Regions from separate parts of the Geobacillus sp. C56-T3 genome, predicted to be linked through region 2. Evidence: riboswitches for the same ligand, from Rfam matches in the RefSeq annotation. Region 2 holds a riboswitch; each other region holds the start of a gene.

Evidence for each region. Region 2 has a riboswitch for S-adenosylmethionine ahead of mtnW (2,3-diketo-5-methylthiopentyl-1-phosphate enolase). Riboswitches for the same ligand answer to the same signal wherever they lie in the genome.
Region 1: linked by a shared signal. The riboswitch ahead of metK (methionine adenosyltransferase) and the one ahead of mtnW (2,3-diketo-5-methylthiopentyl-1-phosphate enolase) in region 2 are both predicted to bind S-adenosylmethionine.
Region 3: linked by a shared signal. The riboswitch ahead of GC56T3_RS14635 (bifunctional homocysteine S-methyltransferase/methylenetetrahydrofolate reductase) and the one ahead of mtnW (2,3-diketo-5-methylthiopentyl-1-phosphate enolase) in region 2 are both predicted to bind S-adenosylmethionine.
Region 4: linked by a shared signal. The riboswitch ahead of GC56T3_RS02775 (methionine ABC transporter ATP-binding protein) and the one ahead of mtnW (2,3-diketo-5-methylthiopentyl-1-phosphate enolase) in region 2 are both predicted to bind S-adenosylmethionine.

What each region holds. Positions count from the first base shown of each region.
Region 1 covers NC_014206.1:687,006-694,474, forward strand. The annotation lists gene GC56T3_RS03590 (MFS transporter) at 278-1,525, opposite strand; gene pckA (phosphoenolpyruvate carboxykinase (ATP)) at 1,904-3,490, opposite strand; SAM riboswitch class I at 3,709-3,823, shown strand; gene metK (methionine adenosyltransferase) at 3,953-5,164, shown strand; gene GC56T3_RS03605 (gamma carbonic anhydrase family protein) at 5,187-5,735, opposite strand; gene GC56T3_RS03610 (tetraprenyl-beta-curcumene synthase family protein) at 6,074-7,183, shown strand; gene GC56T3_RS03615 (class I SAM-dependent methyltransferase) at 7,231-7,469, opposite strand, start outside.
Region 2 covers NC_014206.1:2,737,866-2,745,334, forward strand. The annotation lists gene GC56T3_RS13505 (S9 family peptidase) at 1-250, shown strand, start outside; gene GC56T3_RS13510 (short-chain dehydrogenase) at 256-804, shown strand; gene GC56T3_RS13515 (phosphate propanoyltransferase) at 866-1,432, opposite strand; gene GC56T3_RS13520 (MarR family winged helix-turn-helix transcriptional regulator) at 1,520-1,969, opposite strand; gene GC56T3_RS13525 (ZIP family metal transporter) at 2,191-2,925, shown strand; gene GC56T3_RS13530 (acireductone dioxygenase) at 2,972-3,514, opposite strand; gene GC56T3_RS13535 (methylthioribulose 1-phosphate dehydratase) at 3,549-4,181, opposite strand; gene mtnX (2-hydroxy-3-keto-5-methylthiopentenyl-1-phosphate phosphatase) at 4,178-4,840, opposite strand; gene mtnW (2,3-diketo-5-methylthiopentyl-1-phosphate enolase) at 4,837-6,078, opposite strand; SAM riboswitch class I at 6,150-6,258, opposite strand; gene GC56T3_RS13550 (pyridoxal phosphate-dependent aminotransferase) at 6,343-7,469, opposite strand, start outside.
Region 3 covers NC_014206.1:2,958,023-2,965,491, reverse strand. The annotation lists gene GC56T3_RS14635 (bifunctional homocysteine S-methyltransferase/methylenetetrahydrofolate reductase) at 1-1,587, opposite strand, end outside; SAM riboswitch class I at 1,659-1,761, opposite strand; gene GC56T3_RS14630 (zinc ribbon domain-containing protein) at 1,875-2,258, opposite strand; gene GC56T3_RS19745 (hypothetical protein) at 2,558-2,734, shown strand; gene GC56T3_RS14625 (uberolysin/carnocyclin family circular bacteriocin) at 2,764-2,994, shown strand; gene GC56T3_RS14620 (hypothetical protein) at 3,293-4,681, shown strand; gene GC56T3_RS14615 (stage II sporulation protein M) at 4,695-5,204, shown strand; gene GC56T3_RS14610 (ABC transporter ATP-binding protein) at 5,245-5,895, shown strand; gene GC56T3_RS14605 (ABC transporter ATP-binding protein) at 6,022-7,083, shown strand; gene GC56T3_RS14600 (ABC transporter permease) at 7,080-7,469, shown strand, end outside.
Region 4 covers NC_014206.1:536,789-544,257, reverse strand. The annotation lists gene sufC (Fe-S cluster assembly ATPase SufC) at 1-564, opposite strand, end outside; gene GC56T3_RS02795 (carboxymuconolactone decarboxylase family protein) at 798-1,160, opposite strand; gene GC56T3_RS02790 (hypothetical protein) at 1,746-1,931, shown strand; gene GC56T3_RS02785 (MetQ/NlpA family ABC transporter substrate-binding protein) at 2,050-2,901, opposite strand; gene GC56T3_RS02780 (methionine ABC transporter permease) at 2,917-3,585, opposite strand; gene GC56T3_RS02775 (methionine ABC transporter ATP-binding protein) at 3,575-4,603, opposite strand; SAM riboswitch class I at 4,691-4,800, opposite strand; gene GC56T3_RS02770 (hypothetical protein) at 4,874-5,221, opposite strand; gene GC56T3_RS02765 (thioredoxin family protein) at 5,368-5,685, opposite strand; gene GC56T3_RS02760 (toprim domain-containing protein) at 5,682-6,041, opposite strand; gene GC56T3_RS02755 (YusG family protein) at 6,140-6,376, opposite strand; gene gcvH (glycine cleavage system protein GcvH) at 6,452-6,835, opposite strand; gene GC56T3_RS02745 (arsenate reductase family protein) at 6,931-7,296, opposite strand; gene GC56T3_RS02740 (acyl-CoA dehydrogenase family protein) at 7,375-7,469, opposite strand, start outside.

The sequences.
Region 1 (7,469 bases), 1.6 Mb from region 2:
CCAAAGCGATTTCGGGCTTGGGCGCCGAACCTAGTGCGCTGGTCACAGGCGCGCCGCCCATTGGGGTACACACTACCTCGGTGGGACGGGGTGATGACACACCCCTAAACGTGGGCGTTGTCCGAACCAGAAATAGATAAGGACGTGGGCGGCCCAAGAATGGGGCTGACATAAAAGCCCTTTTTGATGAAATTTCACCGAAGTATGTGAAAGAGACCGTCTCTGAAACCCTTGATTTTACCGGGTTTTTCGCGATGGCCTATTTTTCCATGTTACCTCAGATAGAAGCATTACCGCTCTTTTGGGTCAGCCCCGTATCAAAACTCCAGATTTTCCGCTGACGATAACTGATCCAGCCGCTGGTCAAAAAGCAGCAAACAGACAAATAAAACGAAAAGCGAATCCCGTAAACATCGGCTATAAAGCCCATCAATAAGGAGGAAATCCCGAACGTTACGGAACTAATGACTCCCTGCACGGCAAAAACATGAGGCAGAGCGTCCATCCGGGCATTTTTTTGCAAAATCGTCTGAAGGCAAATCACCTTCCATTGTTCGATGATCCCGTACAGGGCGGAATACAGAAGCGCCAGGGCACCGTGCGTCGTTGTGCCAAATAACAGTGTGACAATAGCGATACAAAACGGGCCAAACAATACAAAAAATTGCTGATTTTTTTCAACCGATTGACTAAACGTAACGCTTAACAATCCCCCTATCACCATGCCGCCAAAGAAAACAGAGTTAATATATCCCCACCATTCCTCTCCTACATGTAATTGTTCTTTCACATACATATAAAGGATGGCCGAAATCCAGACGCCATTTCCGATTCCTTCAAAAAATGACATGAAGCTAATCGATTTCGCGTGCACATTTCTCCACGTGTATTCCCATCCCAGACGGATCGAAAGGAGAAAGTTCTTTAGGCCTTTGTCTTGGACCGTATTCTTCTTTGTATGTTCTTGTATAGGCAACAGAAACATGAGAATGCTTGAAACGATATAGAACAATAAAGTGATATTGATTAAAAGGAACGGCGATCCCGCACTGACAATCAAACTCCCGATCGGCCATGCGCTAAATTTGATGAATTGGTCTAACGTGTTTACAAAACTGTTGGCTTTCAAGATTTCCTCCTCGGAAACGATAAACGGAACGAGGGAGTTTTTAATCGGATTCGTGATCCCGTCTAAAAAAGCGATCAATGATACAAAAACATAAACGATCGCAGTGTAATGTTCCGCACCCCAGTGCAAAAACAGCGAGAGAAAAAGCAGCAGAAATGTTTTACACATTTGTCCGTAGGACAATAACGTTTTTAGTTTATAGTTTTCGAAAAATATCGGTGCGACGATTCCGCTAATAAATAACGACAATGTAACGAAAAAAGGGACTAATGCGGCAGCCATGGCTTTCGATGTCAAATGATATAGGTAAGAGACAACGGAGACAATGTAGAACACATCTCCGAAATTCGCGAAAGATTGTCCGATCCAAAGGAAGTGAAATGATTTCTTTTTCATGACCTCAATCCTCTCTTTGATCATCGAAACGATTGGTAATGGAATCGTAAACACGAACCAAAAGCCAGCTCTTCAGTTTTTGATAAAACGCGCTCTTTGTCGCGCCCCCAAGCAAGGGGGCGAAGGAAAGCGGATGGATTTTCAACAATTTCCTAAAGGCGAATGGATATACTGAAGCAATGGAAGCCTCCCCCCTTATTCTTGTGCAGAGTCTATTTTTATTCCCACAACTTCCCTTGTTTGTCGAGGATTTGTTCGGCATCGGAATGAAAAAATCCTCCCGATTTTCGTGGGAAGGAGGCGAAATGGGAGGCCCAAAGCAACGGAAAGAAATAAAAAACAGCCGGACAGGGAATACCCTGTCCGGCCGGGTTCTTGTTACACGAGCGGTCCGCCGAGTTTTTCGATGGACGGATCGATGTGGGCGAATTTTTGGAAGTTGGCGCGGAATTTTTGCGCCAGCTCTTTTGCTTTTTGTTCGTATGCTTGTTTGTCGGCCCATGTGTTTTGCGGCTGCAGGACGTCATCCGGCACGCCGGGGACGTGGGTTGGGATGGCGAGGCCGAAAATCGGGTCTTGCACCGTTTCGACGTTGTCCAGCTCCCCTTCGACGGCGGCTTGCACCATCGCCCGGGTGTAGGCGAGCTTCATGCGGCTGCCGACGCCGTACGGCCCCCCTGTCCAGCCGGTGTTGACCAAAAAGACGCGAACGTTGTGTTCGGCGATTTTTTGCCCGAGCATTTCCGCGTATTCGACGGCCGGGCGCGGCAAGAACGGTGCGCCAAAGCACGTTGAGAACGTTGCTTCCGGTTCGGTGACGCCGCGTTCGGTGCCGGCGAGTTTGCTTGTGTAGCCGCTTAAGAAATGGTACATCGCTTGTTCGCGCGTCAGCTTGCTGATCGGCGGCAGGACGCCGAACGCATCAGCCGTCAAAAACACGATCGTGGACGGATGGCCGGCGACGCTAGGGTCGATGATGTTTTGGATCGCCTGAAGCGGGTAGGCGGCGCGCGTGTTTTCCGTCAGCGTGCCGTCGTCGTAATTCGGCACCCGCGTCGCGTCATCGAGGACGACGTTTTCGAGCACCGCGCCGAAGCCGATGGCGTCAAAAATTTGCGGCTCTTTCTCGCGCGATAGGTTGATGCATTTCGCATAGCAGCCGCCTTCGATGTTGAAAATGCCGCGGCTTGACCAGCCGTGTTCATCATCGCCGATCAAGCGGCGGTTCGGGTCGGTCGAGAGCGTCGTTTTTCCCGTTCCCGACAAGCCGAAAAAGAGGGCGACGTCCCCTTCCTGGCCGACGTTGGCCGAGCAGTGCATCGGCAGGATGCCTTGTTCCGGCAGCAAATAGTTCATCACCGAGAAAATCGATTTTTTCATTTCGCCGGCATACTCGGTGCCGCCGATCAACACGGTGCGCCGTTCAAACGAGATGATGATGAACGCTTCCGAGCGCGTGCCGTCGACTTTCGGGTCGGCTTTAAAGTTCGGCGCGCAAATGACGGTGAATTGCGGCTCATGCGCAGCGAGCTCTTCGGCGTTCGGCCGAATGAACAGCTGATGGACGAACAAGTTGTGCCAGGCGAATTCGTTGACGACTTGAATCGGCAGCCGGTATTTCGGATCGGCGCCGGCAAAGCCTTTAAACACGAACAGTTCATCTTTCTTCATTAAATAGTCGAGCACTTTGTCGTACAGTTTATCAAACGTCTCCGGAGACATCGGCTGGTTGACCGCTCCCCAGTCGATCGTTTGCTTCGTTGACGGTTCTTCGACGATGTATTTGTCTTTCGGCGACCGCCCTGTGTACTTGCCGGTTGTCACCGCGACGGCTCCGGTGTGCGTCAGCCGTCCTTCGTTCCGTTGCAGGACTTTCTCGACGAGCTCGGCGACGGACAGTTGATGATGCACGTACGGTTTTTGCAGCAATACATCAAGCTTATTCGTCATGTTTGCGATCCCCATATTCAAAACCTGCCTTCTTTTTGAAATCACTCTTGAAAATAGTATAACACATTTTTATTAATAGTCCATACTAATTGTGTGGGTTTTTCAAACTTTATTTTGCCCAATGTGTCGATTTCCTTGAGGAAAGAATTTTCGCGGCTGGAAATGATAAAAAATGAATTTTGATAGTTGACTTTGCCGATTCCATTGCGATAAGATAAGTCATTGAACGGATACTCTTATCCCGAGCCGGTGGAGGGACAGGCCCGATGAAGCCCAGCAACCGTCACAACTGTACATGTGTGAAATGGTGCTAACCTGTGGCAAGGCGCAGTCCTTGAACGATAAGAGTGAAAGGAAGCAATACGATTGCCATGACCTTTCCTCAGCCGTTACAGGAAAGGTTTTTTATATTGCGAAGGGAAAAAGGGAAATGAGTTCCGTGTCGCCACATTATGCCAAGAGGAGGAAACAAACCGAATGTCAGCCAAACGCCGCTTGTTTACTTCAGAGTCTGTGACGGAAGGACATCCGGATAAAATTTGCGACCAAATTTCTGACGCCATTTTGGATGCCATTTTGGAAAAAGATCCGAACGCCCGCGTCGCCTGCGAAACGAGCGTCACGACCGGGCTGGTGCTCGTGAGCGGGGAAATCACGACATCAACATACGTGGACATTCCGCGCATCGTCCGCGATACGGTCCGGGAGATCGGCTACACGCGCGCCAAATACGGATTTGACGCCGATACGTGCGCGGTGCTGACGTCGATTGACGAACAATCGCCGGACATTGCGATGGGGGTGGACCGGGCGCTTGAGGCGCGCGAAGGTCAGATGACTGACGAGGAAATTGAAGCGATTGGCGCCGGCGACCAAGGATTGATGTTTGGGTTCGCCTGCAATGAGACGGAAGAATTGATGCCGCTGCCGATTTCGCTTGCGCACCGCTTGGCGCGCCGATTGGCGGAAGTGCGCAAAACGGACGTCTTGCCGTACTTGCGGCCGGACGGGAAAACGCAAGTGACGATCGAATACGATGAAAACGGCAAACCGGTGCGCGTCGATACGATCGTCGTTTCCGCGCAGCACCATCCGGAAATTACGCAAGAGCAAATCCAGCGCGACATTAAAGAACAGGTCATCAAGCCGGTCGTGCCCGCGGAGCTGCTTGATGAGAACACGAAATATTTCATCAACCCGACAGGACGGTTTGTCATCGGCGGTCCGCAAGGGGATGCCGGGTTGACGGGGCGCAAAATCATCGTCGATACGTACGGCGGCTACGCCCGCCACGGCGGTGGCGCGTTCTCGGGCAAAGATCCGACGAAAGTCGACCGCTCGGCGGCGTATGCGGCCCGCTATGTCGCGAAAAACATCGTCGCGGCAGGACTGGCCGACAAATGCGAAGTGCAGCTTGCCTACGCGATCGGCGTCGCCCGCCCAGTTTCGATTTCGATCGATACGTTCGGCACCGGCAAAGTGTCGGAAGACATTTTGATTGAGGTCGTGCGCAACAACTTCGATCTCCGCCCGGCGGGCATCATCAAAATGCTCGACCTTCGCCGCCCGATTTACAAACAGACGGCTGCTTACGGCCATTTTGGGCGTACGGACATCGACCTGCCGTGGGAGCGCACCGACAAAGCCGCCTTGTTGAAAGAACAAGCGCTGGCGTTGGCGGACAAGTGATGAAAGAAAAAGAGCTGCCTGATCACGGCAGCTCTTTTTTGTTGGCGCACGATGTCCGCTGTTGCTGCAGCGCTTTGTAATACTGCCCTTTCTCGACATATTCGCGGCGTATGCGCTCCATTTCGCGGATGTCGTCTTCCGTCAGTTCGCGGACGACTTTCGCCGGCCGGCCGAGGGCGAGCGTGTTGGGCGGAATTTTTTTGCCCGGCGGCACTAAACTGCCGGCGCCGATAAACGCGCCTTCCCCGATTTCCGCGCGGTCCAAAATGATCGAGCCCATGCCGATGAGCGCGTTTTTGCGAACGATGGCGCTGTGCAAAATGACTTGATGGCCGACTGTTACACCGTCTTCAATGATAAGCGGATTGTTTGGACTTTGATGCAAAATTGAGTTATCTTGAATATTGACCCGGTTGCCAATCACCGTTGGCGCTACATCGCCGCGAATGACGGTATTGAACCAAATGCTCGTCTCTTCGCCGATCACGACATCGCCGGTGATCGTCACATAGTCGGCGATAAAGGCGGAGGCGGCAATTTGCGGCGTTTTGCCTTTGTATGGGTAAATCATGGGCGTTCGTTCCTTTCTGCTGCAAAATCGATCGTTCACCATGTATTGTACAACGCTGCGTCCAAATCGCCAACGAAAGCGAGCGCGCCTGATCGGGATTGGTGAAAAACGTTTCGTTTCGCCCGATGAGTGGTTGGGATCGGGAAAGAAGATCCGATTTCACAAAGCTTCTCAACGTGAGAAGAACCGTTGTTGAGCGGCTTTTTCATTCCATCGCCAACCCTTTTATGGTTTGCCCCGGCCGCATTGATGGCAATACTGGAAGACGAGATCGCAGGCTGTTCAGACGCGAAACGATTTTGGTTGCCGATAAGATGGAAATGCTAGGAGACGAGACCATGGTGTTTGCACCTGAGGTGAGCCGATTGAACATTCCGAAAAACCCCATCGCCTTGATGAAAATGGTGTATCGTGACGTGCTTCCGCTTGTCCACCGCGAGCTTGCCTATTGGCGGCGCCAGGCCGAGCGCATTCCCGACCCGGAATTGCGGCGCCAGGCGCTCGCGAGCATCGCTTCGAAAACGTTCCATTGCGAAGGCGGCTCCATTTTGGCGCTCTTGGCCGGAGAAAACATGGAGGATTGCATCCGCTTTATCGTTGCTTACCAGACGATCAGCGATTATTTGGATAATTTGTGCGACCGCAGCACCTCGCTCGATCCGCTCGACTTTCGCGCCTTGCACGATTCGATGCCTGACGCTTTGACGATCGGCGCGGAGCCGTCGAACTATTACCGCCATCGCCGCGAACAGGAAGACGGCGGCTATTTGCCGGCGCTCGTCCGCACGTGCCAAAAGGTGCTCGAGACGGTGCGCCATTATGAGACGATCGCCCCATTTTTGCATGAATTGGCCGGATATTATTGCGACTTGCAAGTGCATAAACATGTCGAAGCGAGCGAGCGGGTGCCGCGGCTGGAGAAATGGTTCGCGCAATACAAAGACGCCTTGCCGCCGATGGAATGGTATGAGTTTTCCGCCTGCTCCGGTTCGACGCTCGGCATTTTCTGCCTCGTCGCCTATGCGTTTGGCGAATCGCTGCCGCCGGAGATGGCGAGACAAGTGCGCGACGGTTATTTTCCGTACATTCAAGGGTTGCACATTTTGCTCGACTATTTGATCGATCAGGAGGAAGACCGGGACGGCGGCGATTTAAACTTTTGCTTTTACTATCCGAATGAAACGGTGATGCTTGAGCGGCTTTGCCATTTCATCGAAGAGGCCGACCGCCATGTCGGCGCCCTTCCGCACGGCGAGTTTCACCGCCTTATTCACCGAGGGCTTCTTGGGTTGTATTTGTCGGATGCCAAGGTGAAAAAGCAGCGCGGGCTGCGCCGGCTGGCGCGCCGGCTCGTCCGCGCCGGCGGGGCGGCGTCGCAGTTTTTCTATTGGAACGGAAAAGCATACCGCTTTTGGCAGGAGCGGCAAAAACGGCTGTCCTTTTCATAAGGGCGGCCGTTTGCTTGTATTGGCAAAAGGGGCGGGATCCAATCGATTCAGGCGCCCTTATCCGCCCGGGTTTCGAGCGCGAGCAAAAACGGCGGGTTGTTTTGCCGATTGATGAATTCGTATTTCAAGACATGGACGCGCCGTTGATCAAGAGAGCGGACGTAATCAAGGAGCGCGTCGCGTTCGCGCTTTCCTTCCGGATGGCCGTGGTAGACGACAAGAACGATGACGCCGCCCGGCTTCATGACGGAAAGCAACTGGCGGACCGCTTCGATCGTCGATTCCG
Region 2 (7,469 bases):
GCTCAAATACGTCCAAAACATGCGCACACCGCTCTTAATCTTGCATAGCGAGCGCGATTACCGCTGCCCGATCGAGCAGGCGGAACAGCTGTTTATCGCATTGAAACAACTCGGGCGGGAAACGAAACTTGTCCGCTTTCCGGACGCCAATCACGACTTGTCGCGCACCGGCAACCCGGTGCTCCGGCTTGAGCGGCTTCGCCATATTGTCGGTTGGTTTGATCATTATTTGAAAGGACCACTTGGTTAATTGCCATGCACGCACTCGTCATCGGTGGGACAGGCATGTTGGCTGATGTGTCGCTTTGGCTTGTGCGGAAAGGATATCATGTGTCCGTCATCGCCCGCCGCCGCGCACGGATGAAGCAGCTCATCGACCGCACTGGACAGATGGCATCCATCACCCCGCTTCTTGTCGATTATCGCGATCAAAAAACGCTATGTTCTTTGATTTGCCAAACGATCAGAAAAAATGGAACATTTGATCTGATCATCGCGTGGGTGCATACGGATGGAAAGCAGGCGTTGCCCACTGTCATCGAAAAAAATAGCGGACATCCCGGCCCTTGGCGGCTGTTTCACGTGCTTGGCAGCCGCGCCGATCCAACCGAGATGAAACAGAAACTCTGTTTGCCTGCCGCTTGCCTGTACCGGCAAGTTCAGCTCGGCTTTGTTGTGGAAGAACGTAGTTCGCGCTGGCTCACCCATCAAGAAATCAGCGGCGGCGTCATGGACGCCATCTGGCGTGATGCGCCGTTTCATCTTGTCGGCACACTAGAGCCATCCAAGAAACGCCCGCGTTAACGGAAAGCGCCCTCTCGGGACGAACGAGAGGGCGCATTGTCTCCCATTGCTGCGGATGACTTCACGACGGAAGCAGTTCGACATAATCGCCGGTTTTCAAGCCAGCCGCGTTCGCTTCATCCGTGTCAATGTGCATATCTAAAGCAAAATCTTCGCTGACGCGGACGATGACTTCATTGAAAATGAGCGCCCGTTCCCCTTGTGTTTTCACTTTCACGACTTGTTTGTCGCGGACGCCAAACGTTTCCGCATCTTTCGGCGTCATATGAATGTGCCGCTTGGCAATGATCACCCCTTTGTCGACGGTCACCGTCCCCTTCGGCCCGTGAATCGTAATGCCTGGCGTTCCGTCAATATCGCCGGATAAGCGGACCGGGGGCGCGACGCCGAGCTTGAAGCTGTCGGTTTTCGAAATTTCAAGCTGCGTCAGCGAACGGACCGGTCCGAGGACGCGGACGTTTTCAATTTTCCCTTTCGGCCCTTCGACCGTCACCGTTTCCTTGGCGGCGAACTGTCCGGGCTGCGACAACGGCTTGAGCACCGTCAGCTCGGCGCCTTCGCCAAACAGCGCCGCCATATGCTCTTTCGATAAATGAATGTGGCGGTTGGACACCCCAACAGGAATCATCAATGGTGATCTCTCCTTTTTCTTGCAGTGTTATGTTCTTTATATAACGTATCCATTTTCGGAAAAATTAAAGAGACTGACGCGAGGTCAGTCTCTGCTTTTTGCGCCGTAGCCTAATTTTTTCAGCAACACGATGGCCTGTTCCTTTTCTTCCGGCGTCAGGGCCGCCACCGTTTCATGGATGGTCTCGGCATGTTCGGGAAACACGCGCTGGATGAACTGCCGGCCGCTGTCGGTGATCGACGCATACGTCACGCGGCGATCCCGCTCACAGGCGCGGCGGATGATCAAGCCTTTATTTTCAAGCTTGTCGATGACATACGTGATGCTGCCGCTGGCGAGCAAAATTTTTTCCCCGATTTGCTGGAGCGGCTGATCGCCTTTATGGTAAAGCAGTTCGAGCACCGCAAATTCGGTCGGATTCACGCCGAACGATTGAATCGACTTGTTTACTTGGTCGCTGACCGACCGATATGCCCGCGATAACACGATGAATAATTTTAATGACTGCTGCAACGCCTGTTCCTTTTGTTCCATAGCATCCAACCCTTTAAAGTTGACATTTTCTTACTTTCATTATACTGGAACAGCGAATTCCCGGGCAACCGTTTTTTGTTTGCGATGATGCATTTTCCTGGTTCACGGCTTTTCCTTCGGCTATGATAAATTTATTATAATGTCGGCGCTTGGGCGACTGTCACATTCCGCTGAATGATGCATATGTGAAGAAGGAGAAAAGATGTCAGGGAGGGAAGTGGATGAACCAAGTGTTGGTTGGAAGCGTGCTTTCCGCCTTGTCCACCGGGCTTGGCGCCGTGCCGATTTTGTTTATGGCCAAATCGCTCACCCACCGGTGGCGTGACGTGCTGCTGGCCTTTTCCGCCGGCATTATGATGGCGGCTTCGATGCTGAGCCTCATCCCAGAAGCATTGCGGTCCGGTGGCTTTTGGGCGCTTGTAATCGGGCTGGCGGCGGGGGTGCTCGTGTTAACGCTGCTTGAGATGACCGTTCCCCATATCGACTTGGAGCATACGAAAAGCGGCTTGCAATTTGATGAAAAGGCGATGCTCATCATTGCCGCCATCGCCTTGCACAATTTGCCTGAAGGGCTGTCGGTCGGGGTAAGCTACGCCTCGGACAGCGCTTCGCAAATCGGCAATTTGATCGCCTTGGCCATCGGTTTGCAAAATGCGCCGGAAGGATTTTTAGTCGCCTTGTTTTTAGTCAATCAACAAATCGGCCGCTTCCAAGCGTTTTTCATCGCCACGTTGACCGGTGCGGTGGAAATCGTCACATCGCTGCTTGGTTTTTACTTAACCTCCCTTTTTCGTGAGCTCGTTCCGTACGGGCTGGCGTTCGCCGCGGGGGCGATGCTGTTTATCATTTACAAAGAGCTCATTCCCGAAAGCCATGGCGATGGAAATGAACGGACATCGACGTATGCGTTTATTGTCGGCATTTTGTTTATGATTTTTCTAACACAATCGTTTTAACGGAAACAACCCCGCCGCCTGTATATAAGCAGCGGGGCGTTCGTTGCTATTGGACGGCTTCCTCTTTTTCTTCATATGGATGAGCGACCCAGCCGGACGGGTCGATAAACAAGCGCACCGCAACGACCCGACGGTCATCCATGAGCGTAAAGTAATGCGGATTCCCTTCCGGCACGGAAATGACGTCGCCGGCTTCAAGCTCTACATCAAAATAGCCGGTTTCTTTGTCGCCTTTGATGATGAAAATGCCATGGCCGGCTGTAATAGCGCGCACTTCATCTTCCGTATGGATGTGCACCTGTTCAAATTTTTTCAGCAGTTCATCCAAGTTCGGCGTCGCGTCGGACAGAGCGACGATATCCCACGTTTTGTAGCCGCGGCGCGCCGCCAAATCTTCAATTTCATCTTTGAACGCCGCTAAAATTTCATTTTTTTCTTCATCGGTGAGCACGTATTTGTCACGCAAATGCTCCGGCAGTTTCGTGATGTCCCAATGTTCATACAACACCCCTTGACTGTTCAAAAACGCGCGCACATTGTCTTCTCCTTCAATCACTTGACCCGTTTTTCTCACTTTGATGACGGCCATTGTTCACATCCTCCTTTGGAAAAATGTATATGGATTAGCCAACCGGCAGGCCGGCCCGCTGCAAAAGCAGCCGCTTCACCTGCCAGCGGAACAAAAACTCCCATGCCTCCAAATGTTTTTTCGCTTCAAACGCTGTACGCCCCCAGACCGTGATGCCGTGGTTTTGGATCAACACCGCGCCGGCGTCGCCATGGATATAGTTCGCAAACTCCCGAGCGAGCGTCGGAATGTCGGCGTAATTGTCAATGATCGGGATGCGCACTGCGGCATTTTCCTCCCAAATGCCGAACGCCTTGATGATTTCCTGGCCGGAAAAGACCGCTTCCCCGTTTTGCGCATACAGTTCAGAAATCAAGTTGTTGTCGACAGTATGAACGTGCAAGACGCAGCCGGCATTCGTCCGTCCGTAAATTTCCGCGTGCAAGAGCGTCTCGGCCGAGGGCTTCAAGTTTGTTTCCTCCGCCGGTTTTCCGGCGGCGTCAACGAGCAGAAAATCCTCGTCTGTTTGCTTCCGCTTATCCTTGCCGCTCGCTGTCACCAAAAACGTCAATGGGTCGTCCGTCACCTTGATCGACAAATTGCCGCTTGTCGCGAAAAACCAGTCGCGGGCGGCGAGCTCGGCTTTCACTTCCGCGAGCTCGTTCCACTTTTTCACGACGATGCTCATACGATCACCTCCATTCGCTGCAACGCATCAATCACGTCAAAAAACGTCGCAAACGGCGAATGCGGCAAGCCGAGCTCTTGGCATTTTTGGAGCAGAAAATCGCGCGCCAGCACGTAATCCGCTTGCTTCGCCACCGCTAAATCCGTAATCGAATCGCCAATGACGACATGGTATCCGTCCGGGCGGGCAAGCTTGCGAAGGAGCGATGGCTTGCAGCAGCCGCAGCCGTTTTGGCATTCAACGTCGCACGCATGCGGCCATGTAATGCAAATGGTCTCGCCGCTGAAATCAGAGCCGTTGCAAAAAATGCGCTCCGGTTCAATGAGCCCTTCAAGCAGCGGATAGACGAAAAAGTCGATGCCGCCGCTGACGATATAAAGCGGGATTCCCCGCTCTTTCGTAAACGCGACAAACTCTCGGAATCCCGCGCGCAACCGAGCGGTGCGCCGCAGGAAATCCACAATTTCATCCTTCAACGTGGACGGAAGGAGGGAAAACATCTTCCCGACTCCTTCCTGAACAGAAATGCGCTCAGCGAGAATGTCGTCTTTTAACGCCTCCCACTCCGGCGGGGCGAACTGTTTCATAATCGCGATGATGTTGTCGTTTTCCGTAATGGTGCCGTCAAAATCACAAAAGAGAACGAGCTGTTTCGTCATGCTTCCACCTCAACGACGCCCCAGCGGTCGATCGCTTTTTGCAGCGCTTCGTTTTCTGCTGCCGCCGCACGCAACGGACGGCCGGCCAGCACCGCGTCGATCGCCGCGCGAAACGCCCGTCCGCCACCGATCGCCCCGTCCGGATGGCCGTGGATGCCGCCGCCGGCGTTGACGATGCTGTCAAGGCCGAAATCGCGGACAAGGAGCGGCACCAATCCCGGGTGAATGCCGGCCGACGGAACCGGAAATGCCCGAGCGAACGGCTCTTGGTCGTCGGTGAGCGCCCTTGCGATGCCAAGCGCCTGATCACGCTCCAAGGCGACGCTGCCATACGGCGACGGGAACAGGACAAAGTCGGCGCCGGCGAGCCGCAAAAGCTTTCCAAGCCAAAGCGAAGGAGCCACCCCATAAAACTCCGACGGCGTAACGGCGCCGCTGAACGCCGGGTGAGCCATAATCGGCACCGCAATCTCCTCGTCTTCACGCAACGCTTGCAGCACATCAAGCCCATAAGCGAAGACGTTAAACAACAGCACATCAGCGCCAAGCTCGGCGGCTCGTTTCGCTTTGTCCTTTAACGCAAACGTTTTACCGGTCAAGTTGACGGCATACAACGTCCGCTTGCCCGTTTGTTCGTACACTTCCTGAAGCGCCGTCTTGCCCTCGGTGATCCGCTTTTCAAACGGAAGAAGTTCGCTGTCAAACAAAATTTCGTCATCTTTCACCAAGTCAACGCCGCCGAGCGCCTGTTTTTTCAATTCCGACGTCAAATACGCCAAATCGCGGCCGATCATGCCTTTAAAAATGCTCATCAACAATGGGCGGTTATGGACTCCGACTTTCTCGCGAATGCCGGCGATGCCAAAGCGCGGCCCGGGAAACTGCCGCTTCCATTCATCTGGAAACTCTAAATCAAGTAGCCGCACTTCACCGTCGAGCGACAGCTTGCCGAACGTCGTGACCAACAATGCCGGCAAATCGGCGCTGAAGTTGACTGTCGGGTAGGCGATTTTGACGATCGCCCGCTTCAGCCGCTTGCCGAAATACGCGTTTACCCGCTCGCTTTCGCCAAGCTCTTCGATCGCAACGACTTCCCCTTTATGTTTGCGGAGCTGCTCTTGCTCTAATGCCGGCAAGTCCGTCCATGTGCCAACCGTCAAGCCGAGCGCGATCCCTTCCGCCTTTTTCCGAATGTCTGTTTCATCATGAAGCAAATACGTTGCCATCACTGCACTCATCGTTCATCCCTCTCAATCTCGAAATAAAAACGCCTCTTCATAAGAAGAGGCGTCACTCATCCATGGCGCTCTTCTTATCTCTCAGCGTTTCCGCTGCAAGAATTAGCACCGTGCTTGGCGCGCGCCAAGCCGGTTGCCGGGCTTCATTGGGCTCGTCCCTCCGCCTGCTCTTGATAAGAAAGCCTGCTCGTTTATGCACTTGTCAAACAATTGGCAAATTTACTTTGAATTATGACATCACCGATTGGCGTTGTCAATCATTTTTCAAAAATTTTTTTCGAACAATCCAAGGCGGCCGATCCGCTCCGCTGCTTCGCGAAGCCGCGCTTCATCGGTCAAGAGGCCGACGCGCACATACCCTTCGCCGTGCTCGCCGAACCCGATGCCTGGGGCGACGGCGACATGCGCCCGCTCAAGCAGCATGTCGGCAAACTCAGCGGATGATATGCCTTTTGGCAGCGGAAGCCAGGCGAAAAACGACCCCGATGGCGCCTGCACCTCCCAGCCGGCCTCGCAGAGCGCAGCGATGAACGCATTGCGGCGCGCCTCATACAATGCGACCAGCTCCGTGACACAATCTTGCGGACCAAGGAGCGCCGCGGCGGCCGCTTCCTGGATGGCGCCGAACAAGCTGACATACAAATGATCCTGCAAAAGCTCAAGCGCCCGAATAATCCGCTCGTTGCCGACGGCAAACGCCACACGCCAGCCGGCCATATTGTATGTTTTCGAAAACGTATAAATTTCGACGCCGACGTCTTTCGCCCCATCGACTTCCAGGAAGCTGACCGGTTTCCGGCCGTCAAAGCCGATCGCCCCATAAGCGAAATCGTGCACGACGGCAATGCCGTACTTAGCGGCAAACGCCACCGTCTCCGCGAAAAATTCCTTTGTCGCCGTCGCGCCGGTCGGATTGTTCGGATAGTTTAAAAACATGAGCTTCGCTCGGTCGGCCACTGCCGCCGGAATGGCTTCATAGTCCGGCAAAAAACCGTTTTCCGCAACAAGCGGCATCATTTCCATCCGCGCGCGGGCAAGCGCGATCCCCGACCAATAGTCCGGATAGCCCGGGTCCGGGACAAGCACCACATCGCCCGGGTTGACGAGGCAAAGCGGCAGTTCGACAAGCCCGGCCTTGCCGCCGAACAAAATGGCGACTTCGCGGTCTGGATCGATGTTCACCCCGTATTCACGCGCGTAAAACGCGGCGATGGCTTCTTTCAAAAAGAAGTAGCCTTGAAACGGCGAATATTTATGGTATTTCGGATTGACCGCCGCCCGCTGCATCGCCTCAACGATATGCTTTGGCGTCGGCTGATCCGGGTTGCCTTGCCCTAAATTGATCACGTCGCATCCGGCCTTGATTTTCTCCCCGACTTTTGCGACAAGCG
Region 3 (7,469 bases), 220 kb from region 2:
GGCGTTGCGCGCGCTCACAAGCGGCATAATGCCGATGTAAATCGGCGTGTCAAGATGCTTGGTCGCTTCGTGCACTTCAACGATTTTCTCTTCCGAGTAAATCGGCTGGGTCAAGAAATAATGGGCGCCGCATTGGATTTTTTTCTCCATCCGCTCGACCGCTTTGTCCAAATGGCGGACGTTCGGGTTGAACGCAGCGCCGATCGAGAAGTTCGTTTTTTGCCCAAGCGGTTTGCCCGAGTACGACAGCCCTTCGTTAAACTGGCGGATCAAGCGGATCAAATCGAACGATGATAAGTCGTACACGGACGTTGCCCCTGGAAAATCGCCGATTTTCGACGGGTCGCCGGTAATGGCGAGCACATCGGTGATGCCGAGCGTATGCAAGCCCATCAAATGCGACTGCAAGCCGATCAAATTGCGATCGCGGCATGTAATATGCACGAGCGGGCGGACGCCGAGCCGCTCCTTGATGATCGTGGCGACAGCGGCGTTGCTGATGCGCGGCGTGGCGAGCGAGTTGTCGGCCAACGTCAGCGCATCGATGCCGGCGTCATGGAGCGCTTTCGCCCCAGCAAGAAACTTGTCAATCCCCAATTTTTTCGGCGGATCCAGCTCCACAATGACCGAGCGGCGCGTGCGGGCAAGCTCGGGAAGGGGAGATGGGGCGGGCCGCTCCGCTTGCACTGATACAGATACCGCGCGCCGTTTCACCGTTTTTTCCGTCACCGGCGTTCGGTCGGAGAGCGCTTTTGCCATCGCTTCGATATGCTTCGGCGTCGTGCCGCAGCACCCGCCGATCAAGCGCACCCCTTGGTCGCGGAACGCTTTGGCCGTTTCCTCGAAATATTCAGCGTTCGTCTCATAGACAAGCCGCCCATCGCGGTAATCCGGAAGGCTGGCGTTCGGATACGCCGACAAAAACGCTCGATTTGGCAGCGGCACTTCCTCGAGCGACCGAAGCATATGATATGGACCGAGACGACAGTTCAGTCCGACGACATCGGCCCCGAGCGCCTCTAGGCGGGCAAGGGCGTCCGCGAGCGGCGTGCCATCTTGCAAGACGCCGACTTCATGGAGCGAGACGTGAGCGATAATCGGCAAGTCGGTCTCTTTGCGGGCGATGGCAAGCACCGTCTCCAACTCTTCCAAATCGTAATACGTCTCGAGCAGCACGCCGTCGACCCCTTCAGCGAGCAGGACAAACAGCTGCTCGCGAAACGTCCGCTTCACTTCTTCGAGCGTGACGACGCTTTTGTTTAACGTGCGCAGCCCTCCGATCGTCCCGAGCACGTATGCCCGTCCGTTTGCCGCTTGCCTGGCGAGCCGCACCGCCGCGCGGTTGATGGCCGGCACCTCATCTTCAAGGCCGTAGCGGGCGAGTTTCACATAGTTGGCGCCGTATGTATTCGTCTGAATGACGTCGGCGCCCGCGGCGATATACGCTTCATGAATATGGACGATTTCATTTGGATTGGATAGATTCAATTCTTCAAAACAACGGTCAATGCCGTGCGAATATAAAAGCGTTCCCATCGCCCCGTCGGCGATGAGAATGCGCTCTTTCAACTCATCCAGCAATCCCACGTTCGATTCCCCCGTTTCTCCGTAGTAAAAGAAAAAAGCCTTCTATAAGAAGAAGACTTTTCATTCGCTTCTTCTTATCTTCCAGGCTTCCGCCTGTCTGGATTTAGCACCTTGGCCGCGGGCCAGGTTGCTGAGGGTTCACCGGGCCAGTCCCTCCCCCTCTCTTGATAAGAATGTCCGTATGCAATTGTTCGGCAGCGTTTTGATGATTACTATATAATTTAATGTATTTTTCGAAATTATTCAATACGGTGAAGCAAGGAAATTTCAAAAAAGAATTTCTCGGATCAACGGAGAAGCTCTTTTCCACATTGGGGGCAAAATTGGAAATCGCGCTGCACATGCCCGCCGCAATGAGGGCAATGCTTGTTTGGCTGTTTATGGCTTCCAAATCGGACGTTCAGTGGGTCGGGCTCTTCCTCGCTGTCGACAATGTCCAATAAGGACATGCGTTGTTTTCCCATCGCATTTTTGTAATGGTAAATCCCTTGAAACACGCCGATGGCGATGACGACAAGGCCGAAAAACGGAAAAAAGCGGGCGGCGGGAAACGGCGAGTCCGCGGTGATGGAGAATGCCATCACCATCCAAAAGATGCCGAACAACACAGCGGCGATGCTGCCGAAGAGTCCTTGCATCGACGGGCCGCGGCCGGGTTTGATGCTTTTCAACTGGATTCCTCCTTAATTCGTTTCATGTTGGTTGGGATTATTATACCATATGATGATGTAGGGAACATGGGATGCCCTAATAAAAAAGAATCATTGAATCTCCTCCCTTGCCTTGTACAAATCTCTTAAAAGCATCTCTGTTTCATTCCAATAGCACGAAATATGTCGAAATGTGTTAAAAAAAGATAAAATCGTCGAACGGTTTCTCTTTTTTTTGTGAGAGTCAAGGTATATAATTAAAATGGATGATATTAACAAGGAATTTAATAGAAACCGCATCGCAGACAGGAGTGAAGTGGGTGAAAAAATGGTCATGGCCGTATTTTATTCTGATTAGTCTGCCGTTTGTCGTGTTTATTGTGCTTGCTTTTGGCTTAAAAGCGGCCGGGACGCCAATATGGAAAAAAATGGTGTTGATTGCGTCAGTTTTGATCTACGGGATGGTGTATTCCCGTTTATTGCGGAAGATAAAATGAGGAATGTTCTTGAAAGGAGGTGATAGGTTATGAGTTTGCTAGCGCTTGTTGCCGGGACGCTCGGCGTGTCGCAGGCAGTCGCTACGACGGTTGTTTCGATTGTGCTGACCGGCTCCACGCTTATTTCTATTATTCTTGGGATCACCGCTATTTTGTCAGGTGGAGTCGACGCCATTTTGGAAATTGGGTGGTCAGCTTTTGTCGCGACGGTGAAAAAAATAGTGGCTGAACGAGGAAAAGCAGCGGCGATTGCATGGTAAAAGGCAAAACGGCAGGGGAAAAACTCCCTGCCGTTCCTAATGAGTAAATCAATGTGGGGGAAGAGAAGTGAAACTCGTATGGCTGTTATATCAACAACGACAACGAAGTAGTTTGGCGCCGTTGCAGAAAAAATCGCCTTTTTCTCCGAAGATGACCATGTTCTTGGTGGAAGCGGCGAAATGGCTTGTTTCGGGGATATTGGTTGTGATCATTTGCACTCGATCATTTATCATGTTTCGTCCTTCTGCGATCATGGCGTTTCTCTTTTTTATGTCTGTCAGTCCTTTAATAGGAGTTTTGCTTGAATCCAAAGAGGCATTGCAACGTCAATATCATTATCATTATGTGCGTCTGTCTGGGGTGCGGGATGACGAGGTATGGCAGCGATTGCTCAAAATCCACTATGCTGTGTCCCTTTTGCGGCTATTGCCGATTTGGTTGCCTCCTTCAATTGGATTGATGGTGATGTTCGGGATCACAGGCGCATCATTAGTATGGTTTGGACAAACGATGTTGTTGCTTCTTTATGTGACATCGCATATAGTGCGTGGCTCAACTTTTAGAGCGATGGGCGCATTTTCTGCCTTTTTCTTTCGAATTGCATCATTCGCTATTGGTTATGCCGTGCTTGCGGCGATTGTGCCGCTGCTGCAATTGTCCCGCCAAGCGGTTCGAATGTATGGGCTGTCGCTTTCTTATCTTGCGTATATGGATGGTTATGTTGCTCATTGGCAACAGCTGTTTTATGAACGCATGACAAGTTGGGGGGAAGGGTGGTCATTTTCAAGTACAACTTTATCATTCATCGGTGCTGGATTCGCTCTGTTGGCTTTGATTTGCTTTCCTTTCACTCGTGCGTCTCATTCTGACAAGGCAGCGTACATGCTATATTCATGGCATCAACGTGTCATTGAGTCGTTAAAAATTCGCAGCACGAATAATGCAATTTTATATAAAGATCTTTGTCTGTTAACACGCCAAGCCCGTGAGTTGACGAAACCGCCTTGGTCGCTATTTTTGCCGGGGGAATGGTTTTTGGTTGCGGGAGCGAATTTGGCTCTGTTGCCGATCGTTCATAACGGGTCGATCATTTTGTTTTTGTTTATGTTTGAAATGTATATGGTCATGACAGGGACGTTGCGAGCCATTACCGACGTCTTTCGCGACATTTTTCAGTTTGAAAGCGAGACGGAGCGTCTCATCGTTTTTCGGCTCCTTTCTCCGCCTCCTCTTGTACCGTTAATCGAAGCGAAATCGACGTTGCTTGAGCGATTAGGTGTCTACCCATGCATGATGGCATTAGGATTGCTGCTTCTCGAATACATAGGATTATTGGGGGTGCGTGGAGGGCTTTGGGCGGCAATGGGGGCTGTGGTGATGATGCCCGCCTATTCGTTTGTTGTCAAACGGATTTTACGCACCGATTATGAAGTGTTTTGTCTTGTTTTAGCTAGCGGCGAGCAGGCGGCATTGACATCTCCGCGTGATTATGCAGGGTATATGGTGATTGCGGCCGGAAATCATTCGTTTCATCGCTTATTGATTTACATAACCGTTTTTTCATCGCTTCTTTCTGCCTTTTTTATGCTCTTGAAAGGTTGGAGTTGGGCATGTTACAGCGTTTTGTTTGTCGTGATGCTTTACCTTGTATTATGGAATAGTTCTCAATATGCTCGGCGCACGTGAGGAGGCATTCGCGGTGATCAAACGAGCGATTCACACTCATTTGCCGTATTTCCTATTGTCGCTAGGTGTGTACGTTGTCTGCTTTGCGTTGGGAGCGGGGATTTTTTCGCAAAGACTTGTCATTCATCCGACTTCCATGGCGTTTTGGACCACTTTAGGCCACAACTTGATGGTTGGAGCCATTTTGATGGTCGGCGGATGGCTGACGTTAGGAATGGCCAATACCCTTTATCTCGGTTACAATGGAGCGATGCTAGGCGTGATCGTGAGAGGAGTCGCCACAGGATATGGCATGCAGCCGTTGATGACCGGTGTCTTTCCTCATGCGATTCCTGAAATCATCGGCCATATCTTGTTTTGTACATTAGGGTACGAGACATGGCGGTTTCTTCAAATCGTCAAAAAAAGAGCAAGAGGAGAAGAAGAAACGCTCTATATACGGGATATCCTCTTTTTGCTAGTGCTGGCGGTCGCGCTGCTCATCATCTCAGCATGGTTGGAATCAACAGTGTCTCATGTATAAGAATAGACGGTCTAAAAAGCAGGAAAAGGGGAAGAAATAGATGGAACCGTTATTTTCATTGCAAAACTTGACGTATCGCTATGATGGGGGGGCAACGATTTTTCAGCAATTCTCATTTTCCATTTTCCCAGGGGAGACCGTGCTTCTCACAGGACCAAATGGAGTGGGGAAAACGACTCTTTTGCATATTATTTCGGGATTGCTCGATAAAGGAGAGTTGCATTATCAAGCCTTTTATAAAGGCAATCCGATTCAGCTTCCCGACATGCGCGCTCATTTGTCTTATGCTACATCCGAGACCGTCATGTTTTCGAAATTGACGGGATATGAAAACATTGAATGTTTTCGCCTTTTATGGAAATTGGATCGACAGTACGTTCGTAAAGCAGAAGAATTGTGCCGCCTGCTGGGAATGGAGGAGATGCTCTCGTTTCCAGTTGACCAGTATTCATTGGGCACAAGGCAAAAATTGCATATTGCGATTGCTTTAGCCCGTCCCGCTGAATTGTATTTGCTGGATGAGCCGTTTAATTCTCTTGACATGTCAAGCCGCGATCGGTTGGCCGAATGGATTCAATGCGACCGTCAGGCTGCTTATCTCATTGCTTCCCACGTTCATCAGGAGCGATTTCTCGATTCACGCATCGTGTCGCTTGCACGCCCAAGCGGCGGAAACGAAACGGAAAAATGACTGTGAGATCTTATGATGAAAAAAGTTCGTTTCTAATTGGCGTGATCGGGCATTTTTCCGTTGCACTTTCATCCCTGCTGTGTTCTAATTAGCAATAGTGAACATAAAGAAGACGGGGGGCTGGAAGTGAACGGAGAAGAGATCATCCGCTTCGAGCGAGTGACGAAGGAATACGACGGCGCGGTCGTATTGGATGACGTCAGTTTTGCGATGGAGCGCGGGAAGTTTTATACGCTGCTTGGGCCGTCGGGGTGCGGGAAGACGACGATTTTGCGGCTGATTGCCGGGTTTATCGAACCGACGCAAGGAACGATTTATTTCCATGGAAAGCCGATTCAAAGCGTCCCGCCGAACAAGCGGCAAGTCAATACCGTTTTTCAAGATTACGCCTTGTTCCCGCATTTGGACGTATTTGAAAATGTCGCCTTTGGTTTGCGCATTAAAAAAATGAAAGAAGCGGACATCCGCCAAAAAGTGAGCGAAGCGCTCCGGTTTGTCAACTTGGAAGGCTATGAGCGCCGGCGCATTCAAGAGATGTCCGGCGGTCAGCGCCAGCGCGTCGCGATTGCGCGGGCGATTGTGAATGAGCCAGAAGTGTTGCTCTTGGATGAGCCGCTATCGGCCTTGGATTTGAAGCTGCGCACGGAAATGCAGTATGAACTTCGCGAACTGCAGCGCCGATTGGGCATTACGTTTATTTTTGTCACGCATGATCAAGAAGAAGCGCTGGCGATGTCCGATTACATTTTTGTTCTGAATAAAGGGAAAATTCAGCAGTTTGGGACGCCAAAAGAGATTTACGATGAACCCATTAACCGGTTTGTCGCCGATTTCATTGGGGAATCGAACATTTTATCAGGGCGCATGATCGAAGATTTCCTCGTCGAATTCGCCGGCAAGCGGTTTGCGTGTGTCGACCGCGGTTTTGCGCCGAACGAACCGGTTGATGTCGTCATCCGCCCGGAAGATTTGGAACTCGTGGCGCCGGGAGACGGCCAGATGGTCATTCGTGTTGATTCGCTCTTATTCCGAGGCGTCCATTACGAAATTTGCGGCTATGATGAAAACGGCAACGAATGGCTTGTCCATTCGACGAAAAAGGCGGAAGTCGGGGAAACGGTCGGCCTCCGTTTTGAACCGGAAGCGATTCACGTCATGCGAGTCGAAAGGGAAGATGAGGGCGCATGACGGAACGGGCGTGGCGAAACTGGTATTTAATCCCTTATGGCATTTGGTTGGTGTTGTTTGTCATCGCTCCGATCGTCTTTTTATTATATGAATCGTTTTTGGATATAGACGGACATTGGACGGTGGCGAATTATGAAAACGTGTTGACGCCCATTTATTTGAAAATGATGGCGTATTCGTTTTGGTACGCGTTTTTGATTACCCTTGTGTCATTGTTGATCGGCTATCCAACCGCCTATTGGCTGACAAAGACGAGGCACAAGCAGTTATGGCTGTTGTTGCTTATTTTGCCGATGTGGGTGAATTTGCTGCTGAAGGTGTATGCGTTTTTAGGGCTGCTCGGCACGTACGGGTTGGCCAACGCCCTCTTGCAGACGCTTGGCATT
Region 4 (7,469 bases), 1.4 Mb from region 2:
GACGCCTTTGGCGACAATTTTCAGCGCGTCAATGTCCAATCCGGAGTCGATCTCGTCCAAAATGGCGATTTTCGGTTCAAGCATCATCAGCTGCAAAATTTCATTTCGCTTTTTCTCCCCGCCCGAGAATCCTTCGTTCAAGTAACGGTGCGCCATATCCGGGTTCATTTCGAGAAACGCCATTTTTTCATCGAGCTTGCGGATGAATTTCATGAGCGAAATTTCGTTGCCCTCGCCAAGCCGGGCATTGATCGCAGCGCGCAAAAAGTCGGCGTTCGTCACTCCACTGATTTCGCTTGGGTATTGCATCGCCAAAAACAGGCCGGCGCGCGCCCGCTCGTCGACTTCCATCTCAAGGACATCCTGGCCGTCGAGCGTCACCGATCCTTCTGTCACTTCATATTTTGGATGGCCCATAATGGCCGATGCCAGCGTCGACTTCCCCGTTCCGTTCGGACCCATGATGGCGTGGATTTCCCCGCCTTTGACTTCCAAGTCCACTCCTTTTAAAATTTCTTTTCCCTCCACGGCGACGTGGAGATTGCGAATCGTCAATACCGCCATGCAGCATACCTCCAATTCCCGATTGAGAGTCAATTCGCTCGCTTGTCTTCTAGCGATCGCTCATTCTCAGTTTATTCTCATTATCATTTTATAACAAATGAAAACTGCCTGCAACTTCCCTGCTCTGTTTTTCACGATGTCCATGTGAAAAACCGCATCTTTTATTTATTTTACACGAAAACCGCAAGCTTGTACGAGTTTTTGCAAAAAAAAGACCCCGTTTTTTCCGGAGTCTAGTGAGCCGTCCGCAGCTCGCGGAGGCATTCCTGCACGAGCGTCACCGCCTGGCTCATCGCCGCCCCGCCGCCAAACGCGGCCGCCACCGCGCATGCTTCCAAAATTTCCTGTTCCGACGCTCCTTCGTCAAGGCATCCTTTCGTATGGTAAATCGTGCAATACTCGTCTTGCGCCGCCAGGCTGATGCCGAGGGCGATTAATTGTTTTTCTTTTTTCGACAGCGCCCCCTCGGCAAAGCACGCTTCCGTAAACGCGTTAAACCGCTCGGCCACATTCGGAAGTTTTTGGGTGAACGCTCCTATCCCTTCTTTGTAGCGGCGAAGCGCGGATTCAACCGATGCATGTGTTCCGTTGTTCATCATCATTTTCCTCCCTTTGTTCGTTTCTGCTGTTAGTATGCGTCAACTACCCCCACTTCGCTAACGCTTGAAGTGGGGGCTTGCAACTCCCCAGAAGTGCAAACGGACTTCGTCCTCCTTCCTTGACTTGGGGTTGCATCAGGGGGCAGGTTGACGACTGCCCAACGACGCAGGTCATGCCTGCATCGTTACCGATTCTCTCGGTGTGTCTGTTGGCAGTACTTGGCTTCCACACACAACAGACGGACCTACGCTCGATGTTTTGCGGTTGCAGCGTTTCCTGCAACCAACTCCATACATCGAGCAGCCGTTATTGGAGTGCCTTTATTTAACAGTTTTCTCCACGTCTTTATTCTATCATACACAAAAGAAAGGGGGAACGAGCATTCCTCTCCCACTTACTCCCTTTGGTCGTTGAAGTGGGAGTCTCCTGCGCGAAATAGGATGAAGGAAAACGAAATTAAACAACGAATGGTATTGAAAGCGTGTGGAAACACCACCGTTTCGCCAACATAGACGGAATGTGATGATGAAAACAAACGGTTCTGTTCCACTTCCATCATCATAGGAAAGGGGAGAATACCATTGATTCGTTGGGTTGTCTTTGCCTTAACCGCCGCTTTCGCTTCGTTTTTGGCGTGGATCATCATCGGCAACACCCTCGGTGAACAAGGAGACGGCGCCTTCAGCTTAACGGCGGTGATCGTCCTGCAAAACTGCGTCATCATCGTTATGCTCGCCGCCGTACTGGCGCGTTTGAACGGCCGATGAAGCAGGTCGGCCGCGGCGCCCTCGGATTCAGAATCGTTTTAACCTTTGCCGCTTTCGTTTCGTTTAAGAGGAGCGGCTTTTTGGAGACAAAAAAAGAAACGGAAGCGAAATGCTCCCGTTATTGATTGTTTTCCGCCGCTGGAATGACGGCGCCGTGGTATTTTTCTTTAATGAAATTTTGAATTTCTTTCGATTGCAGCACTTCGACAAGCGTTTTGATTTCTTTCCGGTTTTCATCGCCTTTGCGCACCGCAATAATGTTCACATACGGATTGTTTTTCGGCGACTCAACGGCGATCGGGTCTTTCGCCGGATCCAAACCGGCGTCAAGCGCATAGTTGGCGTTGATCAGCACCGCATCGCCTTCGCCGTTTTTGTAAATTTGCGGCAGAAGCCCGGCGTCGACATCGGCCTTAAATTTTAAATGCTTTGGATTTTCGATGATGTCATTGACTGTCGCTTTCGTTTTATCGACGCCCGGTTTCAATTTAATGAGCCCTTTTTCTTGCAGCATCGATAAAATGCGGCCATGGTCGGCGACCGAGTTGCTCATGATGATCGTCGCGCCGTCCGGCAGTTCTTCAATGCTTTTGTATTTTTTCGAGTATAAGCCGATCGGCTCGATATGAATGCCGCCAGCGTTGACGAAATCATAGCCGTACTCTTTCTTTTGCGATTCCAAATACGGAATGTGTTGGAAATAGTTGGCATCGATTTGCTTCTCAGCCAACGCTTTGTTCGGCAAGATGTAATCTTGGAACGTAATGATCTCCAAGTCGATGCCTTTTTTCTTCAAAATCGGTTTCGCTTTTTCCAAAATTTCCGCATGCGGCACGTTCGACGCACCGACTTTCAACTTCACCAATTTGCCGTCTTTGCCGCCTTCCGCGTTGTCGTTATTGTTGCCGCCGCATGCCGCCAAAGCGAGCACGAGAATAGCAGCGAGCAACACACCCAGCCATTTCTTCATCAGTTGTTTCCCCCTTTATCGTTTATCGATTTTCGAAGTGACAAAGTCACCGATGGCCTGAATGACGAACACAATGACCAACACCAATACGGTCGCGACAAACGTCACATCGTTATGGTTGCGCTGGAACCCTTCCAAATACGCCAAATTCCCAAGCCCGCCGGCGCCGATGGCTCCAGCCATCGCTGTATAGCTGACGAGCGACACCGCCGTCACCGTAATGCCGGAGACAAGCGCCGGCAATGACTCCGGCAGCAGCACTTTCCAAATGATCGTCCACGTTGAGGCGCCCATCGCTTGGGCTGCTTCGATGACGCCTTTATCAATTTCGCGAAGAGCGATTTCGACCATGCGGGCGTAAAACGGCGCGGCCCCAATGACCAGAGCCGGCAGCGCCGCATTGGCGCCAAGCATCGTCCCGACGAGCCATGTTGTAAACGGAATGAGCAAAATGATCAAAATAATAAACGGAATGGAGCGGAAAATGTTCACAAACGCCGCAATCACTGTATTGACAAACCGGTTTTCCCATAGGTTGCCCTTCGCTGTCAAAAATAGAAGCAAGCCAAGAACGATTCCGAGGACGAAAGTGGCCGCCACCGCCACTCCCGTCATATACAGCGTCTCGACCGTCGCCGCCCACATCGTCTCCCATTGCACGTTCGGCAGGAGGTTAGCGAGCATCGTGAATCACCTCCACCGCCACTTGCTGGCGTTGAATATAGTCAAGCGCCCGGTCGATTTCATCCCTCGCCCCGTCGAGGTGCACGAACAGCACCCCATAGGCGCCTTGATGGGTTTGCGAAATTTTCCCTTGCAAAATGTTGACATCGACGGCAAACTGGCGCACCACTTCGGTGATGAGCGGCTTTCCGGCGGCCGCGCCGACGAACGTCAGCTGCGCGATCAGCCCGCTCGGGTATTGGCCAAACAAATGGGAAATCGCCTCTTCCGTCTCCTCGGGCTCGATCAGCTGCTTGACAAACCGTTTCGTAATCGGTTGCTGCGGGTTGCGGAACACATGCAACACTTCGCCTTGCTCGACGATTCGGCCGCTTTCCATCACCGCAACGCGGTCGCAAATTTTGCGGATGACGTGCATTTCATGGGTGATCAGCACAATCGTCAGCCCAAGACGCTTGTTGATGTCAACGAGCAAGTCCAAAATCGCATCAGTCGTCTGCGGGTCCAACGCCGATGTCGCCTCGTCGCACAGCAAGACTTTCGGGTTGTTGGCGAGCGCCCGGGCGATGCCGACCCGCTGCTTTTGCCCGCCGCTCAGCTGCGACGGGTAGGCATCCTCGCGCCCGGAAAGGCCGACAAGCTCGATCAATTCATCCACCCGCTTGTTCCGCTCCTCTTTCGGGACGCCGGCAATTTCAAGCGGAAAGGCAATGTTTTCCCTGACTGTGCGAGACCAAAGCAAGTTGAAATGCTGGAAAATCATCCCGATTTCTTGGCGCGCCTTGCGCAGCTCCCGACCTTTCACGCGCGTCATATCGCGCCCGGCGACGACCACCCGGCCGCTCGTCGGCTTCTCGAGCCCATTGAGCAAGCGGATGAGCGTGCTTTTCCCCGCGCCGCTGTAGCCGATAATGCCGAAAATTTCCCCTTCGCGAATCTCAAGCGACACATTGTCGACAGCCGTGACCGAACCGTTGGCCGCCTGATAGATTTTCGTCACTTGTTCGAGTGTAATCATCGTTTCACCTTCCTCCCCAAGCGGCAGAGCGCAAAAAGAAAACCTTTCTGCCCGCAGAGAACAGAAAGGTATCGTGCACCATTCCGTCTCTTATCTCTCAAAGCAGGCCGCTTTGTGTGAATTGGCACCATTTCAGCAGATGCGCTGACGGTTGCCGGGCTTCATTGGGCACATCCCTCCACCTCTCTTGATAAGAGCGCAACAATCGCCTATTCAATTGATTACGAGTGTGATTGTATCATTGTCTGTCGAATCGTGTCAACATCTTTTTTATCCGACGTGCCGATACGGCTTGGCCAAATGGAGGAGCGACTCGAGCAGCAACATATGGCGGAAGCTTCCTGACACGTGCACTTCTTGCAGCCGGACGAGCTGCTGCAGCTTCAGTTCGCCGTTCAGCAGGGACGCGAGCGCCTCTTTGGAGCCGCGCACCGTCAATGTTTTCCGTTCATCGTTTTCCATCCCTCTAGCGGCTGATTCCTTGCCGATCAACAGCAAGGCGGTTTCGTCATCGCTTTCAAACCGAACATATAGCTGCTCATCCGGCAAAATCGGCACCAAATGGCGCAACACTTGCATCCGTTCCACGAACTGCCCGACTAATTCACGCATTTCCATGGATATCCCCTCCCCCATTTTTATTTTTTTCACTTCCACCTGAAGAGGAGAAATCCTTCACAAAAATCTCGACAACCCGTTGACGAACGAGCGCCGTTTTTGTCATTTCCCAAGAAATGTGTCAAACAGCGTCAAAAAAAGGCGAATCATCGGGGCGGCAAGCAGGCTTGAATCACTTCGTACAAATACGGAACGGAATGAAAGGCATACCACTTGCCTGCGATCGTTCCGTCCCTAAAAAGAAGCAGGCAAGGAACGCTTTCAATTTTCCACGCAACGGCCTGCTCAGGGATATAGTTGATGTCCGTTTCGTAAAACGGCAGCGCCGGAAACAACTGCTCCACCACCGTGAGCATCCGCCGAGCCAGCTGGCACGTGCCGCACAGCGGTGTATACAAATAAAGGGCCAGAAGCGGCTCGACTTCCACCACTCGCTTGACATCGTTTCGGTCGATCGCTTTCACTCGCCTCTCCCTCTCATCAGCAATTCGATGCGGACGTCGAAACGAGCGCGCAACAACACTTGCGCCAAGTGCCAAGGCGGAGCAGTCGCCACTTCGCGATACGCCCGGTCAATGTAAAGATGCTCCGCCTCTGGAAACATGCGGCGAAACTGCCGGCGCAATTTTTCCCCCGCCTCATCGGCATCGGCCAAGACGTATACATCGCATCCTTCCAGCTCATCAGCCAGCTCCTCAAGGCGCGCATCACTGATCGTGCCGTTTGTGCAGACGATGACGACTGGTTCGTTCAGCACCGCCGCCACTTTTTGCTTGTCTGATCGCCCTTCGACGATGATCACTTTTTCCACGCGTCGCATGTCCGACCCACCTAACTTCAAATGAGGATACTATTATTGTATGTCTTGCGCCGGCCAAATGTTGAAAATGAAAAGCAACGGCCATCCACCGTTGCCTTTCAACACCAGCCCGCTTCCCCGTCGCAATCGACATATTTTTGGTCCGGCTCAACGGTAGCGGTCACCTGTTTGTAAATTCTTCCGTTTTGTTCGGTATACCCATTTTTCAACGGGACGGCCGCCGGAAGCGGAAGGCGCCCGATGAGCTCTCCTTCCTCGTACAGCTCCAGCGAGCGGCCGTTCAGTTTGCCGATGATCCGGTCCGTGACATCTATGCGCGTCGTTTGCAGCGCCATCGCGAGCACCCCTTTTTTCAATCAAATTCCGATATGTATAGAGTGCCCGAATCGAAGCGAAGATTGCAGGAACGTTTATCCTTCGTTGATCATCGCCTCGTATTGTTCCGCCGTCAACAAATTGTCGATTTCGCTCAAATCGTTCGGTTTGACGACAATCATCCACGCTTTGTCATACGGCGATTCGTTCACGTACTCCGGATGGTCATTTAACGCCTCATTCACTTCGACCACCGTGCCGCTGATCGGCGCATACAATTCCGAGACCGTTTTCACCGATTCAACGCTGCCGAACGGCTCGTTCGCCGCAACCTCTGCGCCGACTTCCGGCAGCTCGACAAAGACAATGTCGCCAAGCTCTGATTGGGCGTAATCCGTAATGCCGACGCGCACGTTCTCTCCTTCCACGCGCACCCATTCATGCTCCTTTGTGTAACGAAGTTCTTTCGGCGTGTTCATCGAATCCCTCCATTGCGACAAAATGTATATTCCTTTTCATCATAACCGATTTTCCGCAAAAACTCACTGAATTCACCCGATTTTGCAAAAATTTTTTATGTCCCCGCCGCGAAAAACGCCTCGTATTCTTGTTCGCGAAAGCCCACGACGACCCGCTCGCCGTCCGTCAAAATCGGCCGTTTGACCAACATCCCGTCCGAGGCGAGCCAATCGAGCATCTCGTCTTCCGATGCGCGGTCGAGCTTGTCCTTCAAGCCAAGCTCGCGGTATTTCATCCCGCTCGTGTTGAAAAATTTTTTGAGCGGCAGCCCGCTTTGACGGTGCAAACGGGCGAGCTCCTCTTTCGTCAGCGGCTCGTCGACTAAGTTCACCGTCCGCACGTCAACGCCGTGTTCATCGAGCCAACGCTTCGCCTTCCGGCACGTTCCGCATTTTGGATACCAATAGAGCGTGAGCGCCATCTTCACTCCTCCCTTTCATTTCCGCTGTTTGGCAAACAAATAAGAAGCACCAGGCAGTCTGCCTGGCACTTCCCATTATCACACAATATACCGTTCGGCTTCAATGAGCGCGGCGGCCGCTTCGCGTTTTTTCGCGATCACATTGATCGGCGTATGGCGCGTCAGCCGGCGGA